2 regions of the Streptomyces sp. NPDC027189 genome follow, and region 2 is predicted to be linked to the other one. Evidence: riboswitches for the same ligand, from Rfam matches in the RefSeq annotation. Region 2 holds a riboswitch; the other holds the start of a gene.
What was found. Region 2 has a riboswitch for ZMP and ZTP ahead of ACZ4RZ_RS19630 (bifunctional 5,10-methylenetetrahydrofolate dehydrogenase/5,10-methenyltetrahydrofolate cyclohydrolase). Riboswitches for the same ligand answer to the same signal wherever they lie in the genome.

Region 1: it holds a riboswitch for ZMP and ZTP, as region 2 does, so the genes downstream of both, ACZ4RZ_RS03270 (glycine hydroxymethyltransferase) here and ACZ4RZ_RS19630 (bifunctional 5,10-methylenetetrahydrofolate dehydrogenase/5,10-methenyltetrahydrofolate cyclohydrolase) in region 2, are expected to answer to the same signal.

Annotation. Positions count from the first base shown of each region.
Region 1 covers NZ_JBVHRI010000001.1:717,673-722,048, forward strand. Annotated here, with positions in the region: gene ACZ4RZ_RS03265 (hypothetical protein) at 1-620, shown strand, start outside; gene ACZ4RZ_RS03270 (glycine hydroxymethyltransferase) at 644-2,089, opposite strand; ZMP/ZTP riboswitch at 2,121-2,208, opposite strand; gene rocD (ornithine--oxo-acid transaminase) at 2,366-3,580, shown strand; gene ACZ4RZ_RS03280 (glutathionylspermidine synthase family protein) at 3,600-4,376, opposite strand, start outside.
Region 2 covers NZ_JBVHRI010000007.1:228,342-232,717, reverse strand. Annotated here, with positions in the region: gene ACZ4RZ_RS19640 (molybdopterin cofactor-binding domain-containing protein) at 1-1,536, shown strand, start outside; gene ACZ4RZ_RS19635 (hypothetical protein) at 1,597-2,256, shown strand; ZMP/ZTP riboswitch at 2,355-2,441, shown strand; gene ACZ4RZ_RS19630 (bifunctional 5,10-methylenetetrahydrofolate dehydrogenase/5,10-methenyltetrahydrofolate cyclohydrolase) at 2,465-3,313, shown strand; gene ACZ4RZ_RS19625 (CU044_5270 family protein) at 3,360-4,334, opposite strand; gene ACZ4RZ_RS19620 (RNA polymerase sigma factor) at 4,327-4,376, opposite strand, start outside.

The sequences.
Region 1 (4,376 bases), on a different contig from region 2:
CCCACGCCTCGACGGGCACCGCTCCGTACGCGAAGGCCGACACCCCGGATCTGGCCCTGGTCATCGCCGGTGACACGGGGCGCACGACCGCCCTGCGCTCCGGGGAGGGGGACTTCGTACGGCTCTGGCGGTTGCTGTCGCCCAAGTACACGGGGACGGAGCGGGTGCCCGAGGCCTGGGTGGCGGGCCGCTTCCCGAAAGTGCGGGCCACGGTGATCTGGGGGCTGACCGGGGTCGGGGGCTGGCCTCAGACCCAGAGGGCGCCCGGCGGCGATGTCGCCATCGAGCGCCAGGATCAGGTGTTCGTCGCGGCGGACGGGACGCCGTGGGTGCGGTCGGATCCTTCACCCGACGTGGAGGACGACGACATCCGCTGGCATCGGGCACCGCGTTCGGTGTTCGAGCAGTTGGCGGAGCAGGGAAGGCTGTTCGGCTCCGTAAGCACATCGGTGGCCGGCTCGGACGCGCATGCGGTGGAGGGTGCGGGGTGGGCGATACCCGGGCTGGCGGCCGGCCTGGTGATCGGAGTCGGCGGCACCCTTCTGATACGCCGCGCGGCGGCCCGGCATGAAGCTGCCGGACCGCCGCGGGAACCACGGCAGGAGCTGATCGACTTGTAGCCCCCGGTGAGGTGCCGGGTGCGTCAGCCGAGGTCGATCTCCGGGTAGAGCGGGAAGCCGGCGAGCAGGTCGGTGGCGCGGTGGGCGATCTCGTCGGAGATCTTCGGGTCCAGGACGTGCTGGGCCTTGGACGGGCTGCCCTTGGCCGTGGTGCCGGGCTCGGCGGCGGTGAGGACGCGGTCGATCAGACCGGCGATCTCGTCCATCTCGGCCGTGCCCAGACCACGGGTGGTCAGCGCGGGCGTGCCGATGCGGATGCCGGAGGTGTACCAGGCGCCGTTCGGGTCTGCGGGGATGGCGTTGCGGTTGGTGACGATGCCCGAGTCGAGCAGGGCGGACTCGGCCTGGCGGCCGGTGAGGCCGTAGGAGGAGGCGACGTCGATCAGGTTGAGGTGGTTGTCGGTGCCGCCGGTGACCAGCGTGGCGCCGCGACGCATCAGGCCCTCGGCGAGGGCGCGGGAGTTGTCGACGACGGCCTGTGCGTAGTCGCGGAACTCGGGGCGACGGGCCTCGGCGAGTGCGACGGCCTTGGCGGCCATGACATGGGGAAGGGGGCCACCGAGGACCATCGGGCAGCCGCGGTCGACCTGCTCGGCGAGGGTCTCGTCGCACAGCACCATGCCGCCGCGCGGGCCGCGCAGTGACTTGTGTGTGGTGGTGGTGACGATCTGGGCGTGCGGGATCGGGTCGAAGTCGCCGGTGAGGACCTTGCCCGCGACGAGACCGGCGAAGTGCGCCATGTCGACCATCAGGGTCGCGCCGACCTCGTCGGCGATCTCCCGCATGATGCGGAAGTTCACCAGGCGGGGGTAGGCGGAGTAGCCGGCGACGATGATCAGCGGCTTGAAGTCACGGGCGGAGGTGCGCAGGGCCTCGTAGTCGATGAGGCCGGTGGCGGGGTCGGTGCCGTAGGAGCGCTGGTCGAACATCTTGCCGGAGATGTTCGGGCGGAAGCCATGGGTGAGGTGACCGCCGGCGTCCAGGGACATGCCGAGCATGCGCTGGTTGCCGAAGGCCTGGCGCAGCTCGGCCCAGTCGGCCTCGGAGAGGTCGTTGACGTTGCGGACACCGGCCTTGGCGAGAGCCGGGGCCTCCACCCGGGCGGCGAGGACGGCCCAGAAGGCGACGAGGTTGGCGTCGATGCCGGAGTGCGGCTGGGCGTAGGCGTGCTCGGCGCCGAAGAGCTCGCGGGCGTGCTCGGCGGCGAGGGCCTCGACAGTGTCGACGTTGCGACAGCCGGCGTAGAAGCGGCGGCCGACAGTGCCCTCGGCGTACTTGTCGCTGAACCAGTTGCCCATGGCCAGGAGGGTGGCCGGGGAGGCGTAGTTCTCGGAGGCGATCAGTTTGAGCATGTCGCGCTGGTCGGCGATTTCCTGGCCGATGGCGTCGGCGACCCGGGGCTCCACGGCCCGGATCACGTCGAGAGCGCTGCGGAAGGCGGTGGATTCGGTGGAAAGGGGCTCTGGCATGACGGCCTCCGGACGTGGCGTTCAGCGTTCACGGGTCGGCCCAGGCGCACGGCACACAGTTGCTGGGGCCGCTCCCCGATGGTCGGTCCCATCCCAGCGCGCCAGTCACGGCCCCGCCGGTCAGCCTACCGGGCGCGCCGGACGGCCGGGTTCCCGAGTCCACCATGCGAGCGACGATAGGAAATAGGCCACAAGCCGCCCGCCACTCGCGGGCACCACTCCCCCGTGCCCGGGGACACGCGCCCCTCGTGCCGCGCGTCAAGAAACGGAGATCCCGTGACCGCTACGGAGACGACGAAGGCGTTCATCGCCTCGGCCGACGCGCACAGCGCGCACAACTACCACCCGCTGCCGGTCGTCGTGGCGACGGCGGACGGGGCCTGGATGACCGATGTCGAGGGGCGCCGCTTCCTCGACCTGCTGGCCGGATACTCGGCGCTGAATTTCGGACATGGCAACCGGCGGCTGCTCGACGCGGCGAAGGCGCAACTGGAGCGGGTGACGCTGACGTCGCGGGCGTTCCATCACGACCGGTTCGCGGACTTCTGCCGGGAGCTGGCGGCACTGTGCGGCATGGAGATGGTGCTGCCGATGAACACGGGCGCGGAGGCGGTGGAGACCGCGGTGAAGACGGCCCGGAAGTGGGGGTACCGGGTCAAGGGCGTCCCGGACGGCAGAGCGAGGATCGTCGCGGCGAGCGACAACTTCCACGGCCGTACGACGACGATCATCAGCTTCTCCACGGACCCGGAGGCGCGGGCGGACTTCGGCCCGTTCACGCCGGGTTTCGACATCGTGCCGTACGGGGATCTGGCGGCGCTGCGCGAGGCGGTCACCGAGGAGACGGTCGCCGTGCTGTTGGAGCCGATTCAGGGCGAGGCGGGGGTGCTGGTGCCGCCGCCCGGTTATCTCCAGGGAGTGCGGGAGGTGACGCGGGAGCGGAATGTCCTGTTCATCGCGGACGAGATCCAGTCGGGCCTGGGCAGGACCGGGCGTACGTTCGCCTGTGAGCACGAGGGTGTGGTGCCCGACATGTATGTGCTCGGCAAGGCGCTCGGCGGTGGGGTCGTACCGGCCTCGGCCGTGGTGTCGTCCAGTGAGGTGCTCGGGGTGTTCCGGCCCGGGGAGCACGGGTCGACGTTCGGGGGGAATCCGCTGGCCTGTGCGGTGGCGCTGGAGGTGATCGCGATGCTGCGGTCGGGCGAGTTCCAGCGGCGGGCCGCCGAGCTCGGCGAGCATCTGCACCATGAGCTGGGGCTGCTGACGGACACCGGCCATGTCACACAGGTGCGCGGGCGCGGCCTGTGGGCGGGGATCGACATCGCCCCGGCCTACGGCACGGGGCGGGAGATCTCCGAGAAGCTCATGGACCGGGGCGTCCTCGTCAAGGACACCCACGGCGTCACGATTCGGATCGCCCCGCCCCTGGTCATCAGCAAGGAGGACCTGGACTGGGGGCTCGCCCAGCTCCGCGGCGTACTGGGGGCGTAGCGGCTTCGCGCTCCTGGCGCTAGAGGATGACGTGCGGCAGGAAGCGGGCGTACTCGTCGGTGATCAGGCCGGAGGACTCGCGGATGCCGAGGCCCGCGGACTCGTCCTCGACGACCCAGGCGCCGAGGACGACACGGTTGCCGTCGAAGGCGGGCAGGGGCGCCAGTTCCTGGTAGCAGCAGGGCTCTTCGTGGCGTACGACGGGGGCGGCGCCCGGCTCGTGCACCGTCACCCCCGCGCCCTCGCGGCCGAGGAGGGGCTTGGCGACGTAACCCTTGGTGCGCGCCAGCTCGCGTGGGCCGTCGAGGTAGGCCGGGAGCAGGTTCGGGTGGTCCGGGTAGAGCTCCCAGAGGATGGCGAGGAGGGCCTTGTTGGAGAGGAGCATCTTCCAGGCGGGCTCGATCCACAGGGTGCTGCCCGTGCCGCCGCCGTTGTCGAGGGTGTCCAGGACGTGGTCGGCGAAACGGTCGGCGGTGAGCCACTCCCAGGGGTAGAGCTTGAAGCAGCTGCGGATGAAGCGGAGTTGGTTGTCGACGAAGCGGCCGGAGAGGGGGTCCCAGCCGATCTCCTCCATCGAGATCCAGTCGGTGTCGAGGCCGGCCTGCTCCGCGGTCTCCTTCAGATAGGCGACCGTCATCAGGTCCTCGCCCAGTTCGTCGGCGGCGGAGTGCGCGAAGTAGAGGGGGCTGCCCGGCGGCAGGAGGGTGCCCTGTTTCTTCCAGGCGGCGACCAGCCGCTCGTGGAGGGAGTTCCACTGGTCGGCGCCCGGGAAGCGGTCCTGCATCCAGAACCACTG
Region 2 (4,376 bases):
GTCGGCGGGGGATTCGGCTCCAAGCTGGGCATTCATTCCGAGACGATCCTCGCAGCGCTCGCCGCTCGCGAGTTGTGCCAACCGGTCAAGGTCGCGCTGACCCGGCAGCAGATCTTCCAGCTCATCGGCATGCGCCCCACATCGAGCCAGCGCGTTCGGCTGGGCGCGGCGCGCGACGGACGGCTGGCTGCGCTCGCGCACGAGGTCACCATGCACACCAACCCCGACATCGAGTACGCAGAGCAGACCGCCGCCACGACCCGCAGCCTCTACGCCGCACCCCACCGGTTGACGAGCCACCGGCTGACGCCCCTCGATCTGCCGCCCGGGACAGATGTCCGCGCGCCGGGCGAAGCGCCGGGCCTGCTGGCGGTGGAGTCGGCGATGGACGAGCTGGCACATGCACTCGGGATGGACCCGGTCGAGCTGCGGATCCGCAACGAGCCCACCGTCGATCCCGAGCGAGACGTGCCGTACAGCGACCGGCACCTGGTCGACTGCCTGCGCGAAGGCGCGCGCCTGTTCGGCTGGGAGCACCGCCCCGCCACCCCGGCGAGTGTGCGCGAGGGACGCTGGTTGGTCGGCTACGGCATGGCGGCCGCCATCCGCGGGCATTTCCAAGGGCCGACGACGGTGCGGGTGCGGTTGCAGGCGGACGGCACCGCCGTCGTCCAGACGGACATGACGGACCTCGGCACGGGCACGTACACCGTCCTGACGCAGGTCGCTGCCGACGGGCTCGGACTGCCGCCCGATCGAGTGCGCATTGAGCTCGGGCGTTCCGAGTTTCCCACCAGCTGGGGGTCCGGTGGCTCGTGGGGCGCCACCAACTCGAGCACCGCGGTCGACCGGGCGTGCGCGACCCTGCGTGAGAAGCTGCTGGCCGCGGCGCGCGACGACGCGCATTCCCCGCTGCACCGCCTGGACCCGGCAGACGCCGTGTTCTCCGACGGCAATGTACGCATCGGGGGCGCGTCCGAGTCGCTGAGCGAGATCGTCGCACGCAACCATCCTGAAGGTGTGGAGGCGGAGGGCGAGACCCGCTTCATGGGCGATGATCCGAACTACGCGGCCTACTCGATCAACACCTACGGGGCCCATTTCGCTGAAGTGGGGGTCGACGCGGACACCGCCGAGATCCGTCTGCGGAGGATGCTGGGCGTGTTCTCGGTGGGACGCGTACTCAACGCGAAGACCGCCCGCTCTCAGCTGATCGGCGGCATGATTTGGGGGGCCGGCGCGGCCCTCGAAGAAGAGGCCGTCGTCGACCCGCGATCCGGCGCCTTCGTCAACCGGGATCTCGCCCAATACCTGGTGCCGGTCCACGCCGACATCCCCGACGTCGACGCCGTCGTCCTCGACGGGTACGACGACAAGGCCAACGTCCTGGGCGCGAAGGGCGTCGGTGAGGTGGGCATCTGCGGGGCCGGTGCGGCGGTCGCGAACGCGGTGTTCAACGCCACCGGGGTGCGCGTGCGCGACTTCCCCATCACGATCGAGAAGGTGTTGCCCGGGCTGCCACCGATGGACACCTGACGCGAGTTGAGGATCGGCAGCCGGGGGAAACGCGCGACGAGGCTGCTGGAGTCGGCCGTTGTGACCGAGGCACGGGCTCGCGCCCGGATAGCCCTGGCGGCGGCCGAAGTCGCGCTGGAGAGTGACTGGTTCGGCGGGACCGCCTTGGCGGGGGCTGGGCTCGATGCCGCGGACAAAGTCTTCGACGAGTCCGGCCTCGACGCCCGTTGGGGCCTGGACTTCCTCCGGCTGCGCCACGACTACCTGGGCCTGGTCCGCGTCGACGGTGCGTTCCGCACCGGTCCCGACGGCAAGAACCCGGAGGCGCTCGCCGCGCTGCGCCGCCGCGCCGGGAACCTGCGCCACCGTGGCGCGGACACCGTGCGCCGAGACTGGGCCGAGATGTATCTGGGCCTGATCGCCGACAATCTCTTCGCCGAGCGGGGCGTCTCCCCGCCCACTACGAGGTCGCCCGGCGCGCGGGCGAGTCGGGCGACGACCTCCTGTCGCGCGAGGCGCTGCGGCACCTCGGCGATCACGACCACGACCGCGGCGACCACGCACCGGCGCGGGAACGCTGGAGTCGGGCGACCGCCCTCGGCGCCCGGGCAGGCGCCGTCCCCGGCACCCTGCGTCAGCAGATGCTCCTGGCGGTGCCGGCCCGCGACGCGGGCGACGAGGCCGGAGCCGCCGCGCCGACCCGGGAGATCGCCCGCTGGGCCGGAGGCATCGGAGCCGTGACGATCGAGCCGCAGGCCAACGGGTTCCTGACCGGCGCCGATCCCACGGCCCCGCCTGCGTCGAGCGGTGCCGGCAGGTAATCGCACAAGCTACCCTGGTCGGCGGGCCGTGACTGGCGCTGAGGTGGGGTACCACCGGGGAGCGGTCTGACGAATGGGTCTTTGCCGCGCGCCTGGGCGATTGTGTCGACAACGCTCAGGAGGAGCACATGTCCCAGGCCCAGCTCATGGACGGCACCGGTCTCGCGCGCCGCATCGTCGAGGAGACAGCCAAGCGTGCGGCCGACCTCAAGGACCATACGGGTGCGGCTCCGTGTCTGGCGACGGTGCTCGTCGGCGAGGACCCCGCCTCGGTCACCTACGTACGGATGAAGCAGAACCGCAGCCGCAAGGCAGGTATCGATTCGCGGCACGTCGCCCTGCCCGCCGACACCACGACGGCCGAACTGGTCGCCACGCTCGAGGCGCTGTCCGGCGACCCGACCGTGCACGGCATCCTGCTCCAGCACCCGGTCGGACCGCACATCGACGAGCGCGCGGCGTTCGAGGCCATCGCGCCGGAGAAGGACGTCGACGGAGTGACGCTGAGCTCCTACTCGGCGATGAGCTTCGGCCTGCCCGGCTTCGTGTCCTGCACGCCCGGCGGCATCATGCGGCTCCTCGACGAGTACGACGTGGACCCGGCCGGCAGGCGGGCCGTCGTCGTGGGCCGCAGCGCGATCCTCGGCAAGCCGGTCGGCATGCTGCTGCTCGGGCGCGACGCGACGGTGACGTACTGCCATTCGCGTACGGCGGATCTGTCCTCCGCGGTGCGCGAGGCGGACATCGTAGTGGCCGCCGTAGGGCGTCCCCGGCTGATCCGCGGCGAGGACATCAAGCCGGGAGCCGTCGTGATCGACGCGGGCTACAACCCCGGGAACGTCGGCGACGTCGACTTCGACACCGCCGTCACCCGGGCCGGTCTGATCACCCCCGTGCCGGGTGGCGTCGGCCCGATGACCATCGCGGTCCTGCTGGAGCAGACGGTGACCGGGGCCGAGCGCCAACTCGGCCTCTGAGCACACACTTTGGAGACTTTGGGGCCTTTGTGAACTTTTGGGTCGATCAGCGCATCCACGCCCGGTACGACATCACATCGCCGGCCTTGACGCCGTACTCGGGATCGGCCTTGGTGACCGTGTCCTCAAGGCCGAGAACGGCGCCGGTCGCCGGGTCCAGGATCAGCATCCGGCGGCCGGAGTGGGCCTTGTCGTCGTACACGTACGCCTGTCCCTTGCGGCCCAGCCGGTCGGTGACCGCTCCGACCGGGCGCAGCCCCTTCGCGTCGGCGAGGACATGGGCCAGCGCGGCGGTCTCGCCGGCACCGAGCGTCCAGTTGTCCAGCAAGTCGGCGACGGCGTCGAGGAGTTGCGTCGTGTCCATCGCCTCGATCGGGTCGATCTCCTCGAGGTAGGCGCGCAGCCGCTCGGCGTCGTGCGGCGGTCGCGCCTGGGGCGGCGCGTCGCTCCAACTCGGAGGGTACGTCTGCCTGCTGAGCACATGGCCGTCCTCGACCGTGCGCGGAACGGGGTCGGCGTCGGTGATGACCGGCGTGCCGGGATGGCGCGGGTCGGTCGCCACGACGAGTTCGGTGTGGCTGCCGTCGGCCTTCCAGCGGACGACGCGTTCCTCGGGGAGCGTGATCGGTGGCCGGGCCTCGGGTCCCGAGGTCATGCTCAGGCTCCAGGTCTGGACGTGGGTGCCCTGGCGCAGCGGGAGCGCGCTGTCGGATGCCGCCGCGCGGTCGGCGAGCCGGTCCAGGGGGACGGGGGTGGAGCCCGCCTCGATGACCAGCGGGCGCGGGGCGGCCACGGCGGGGGCAGTGGTCGGTCCCGACAGGGTGAGGGCGAGGACGACCACGCCGACGACCGCCGCGGTCCCGACGCTCCAGGCCCAGCGCCGCAGCGGGCGGGGGTGCGCGCTGTGCAGCAGCTGGTTGAGGCGGCGCTCGGCGTGCTGGTCCAGCGGGCGGTCGTGGAAGCGGAGGTCGGCGGACGGCACCGGGTTGGCGCGGCGCAGCAGTTCGAGTTCGTCAGCCATGGCCGTGCTCCTTCGGGGTGTCGCGGCGGGGCGCTTCGGTGC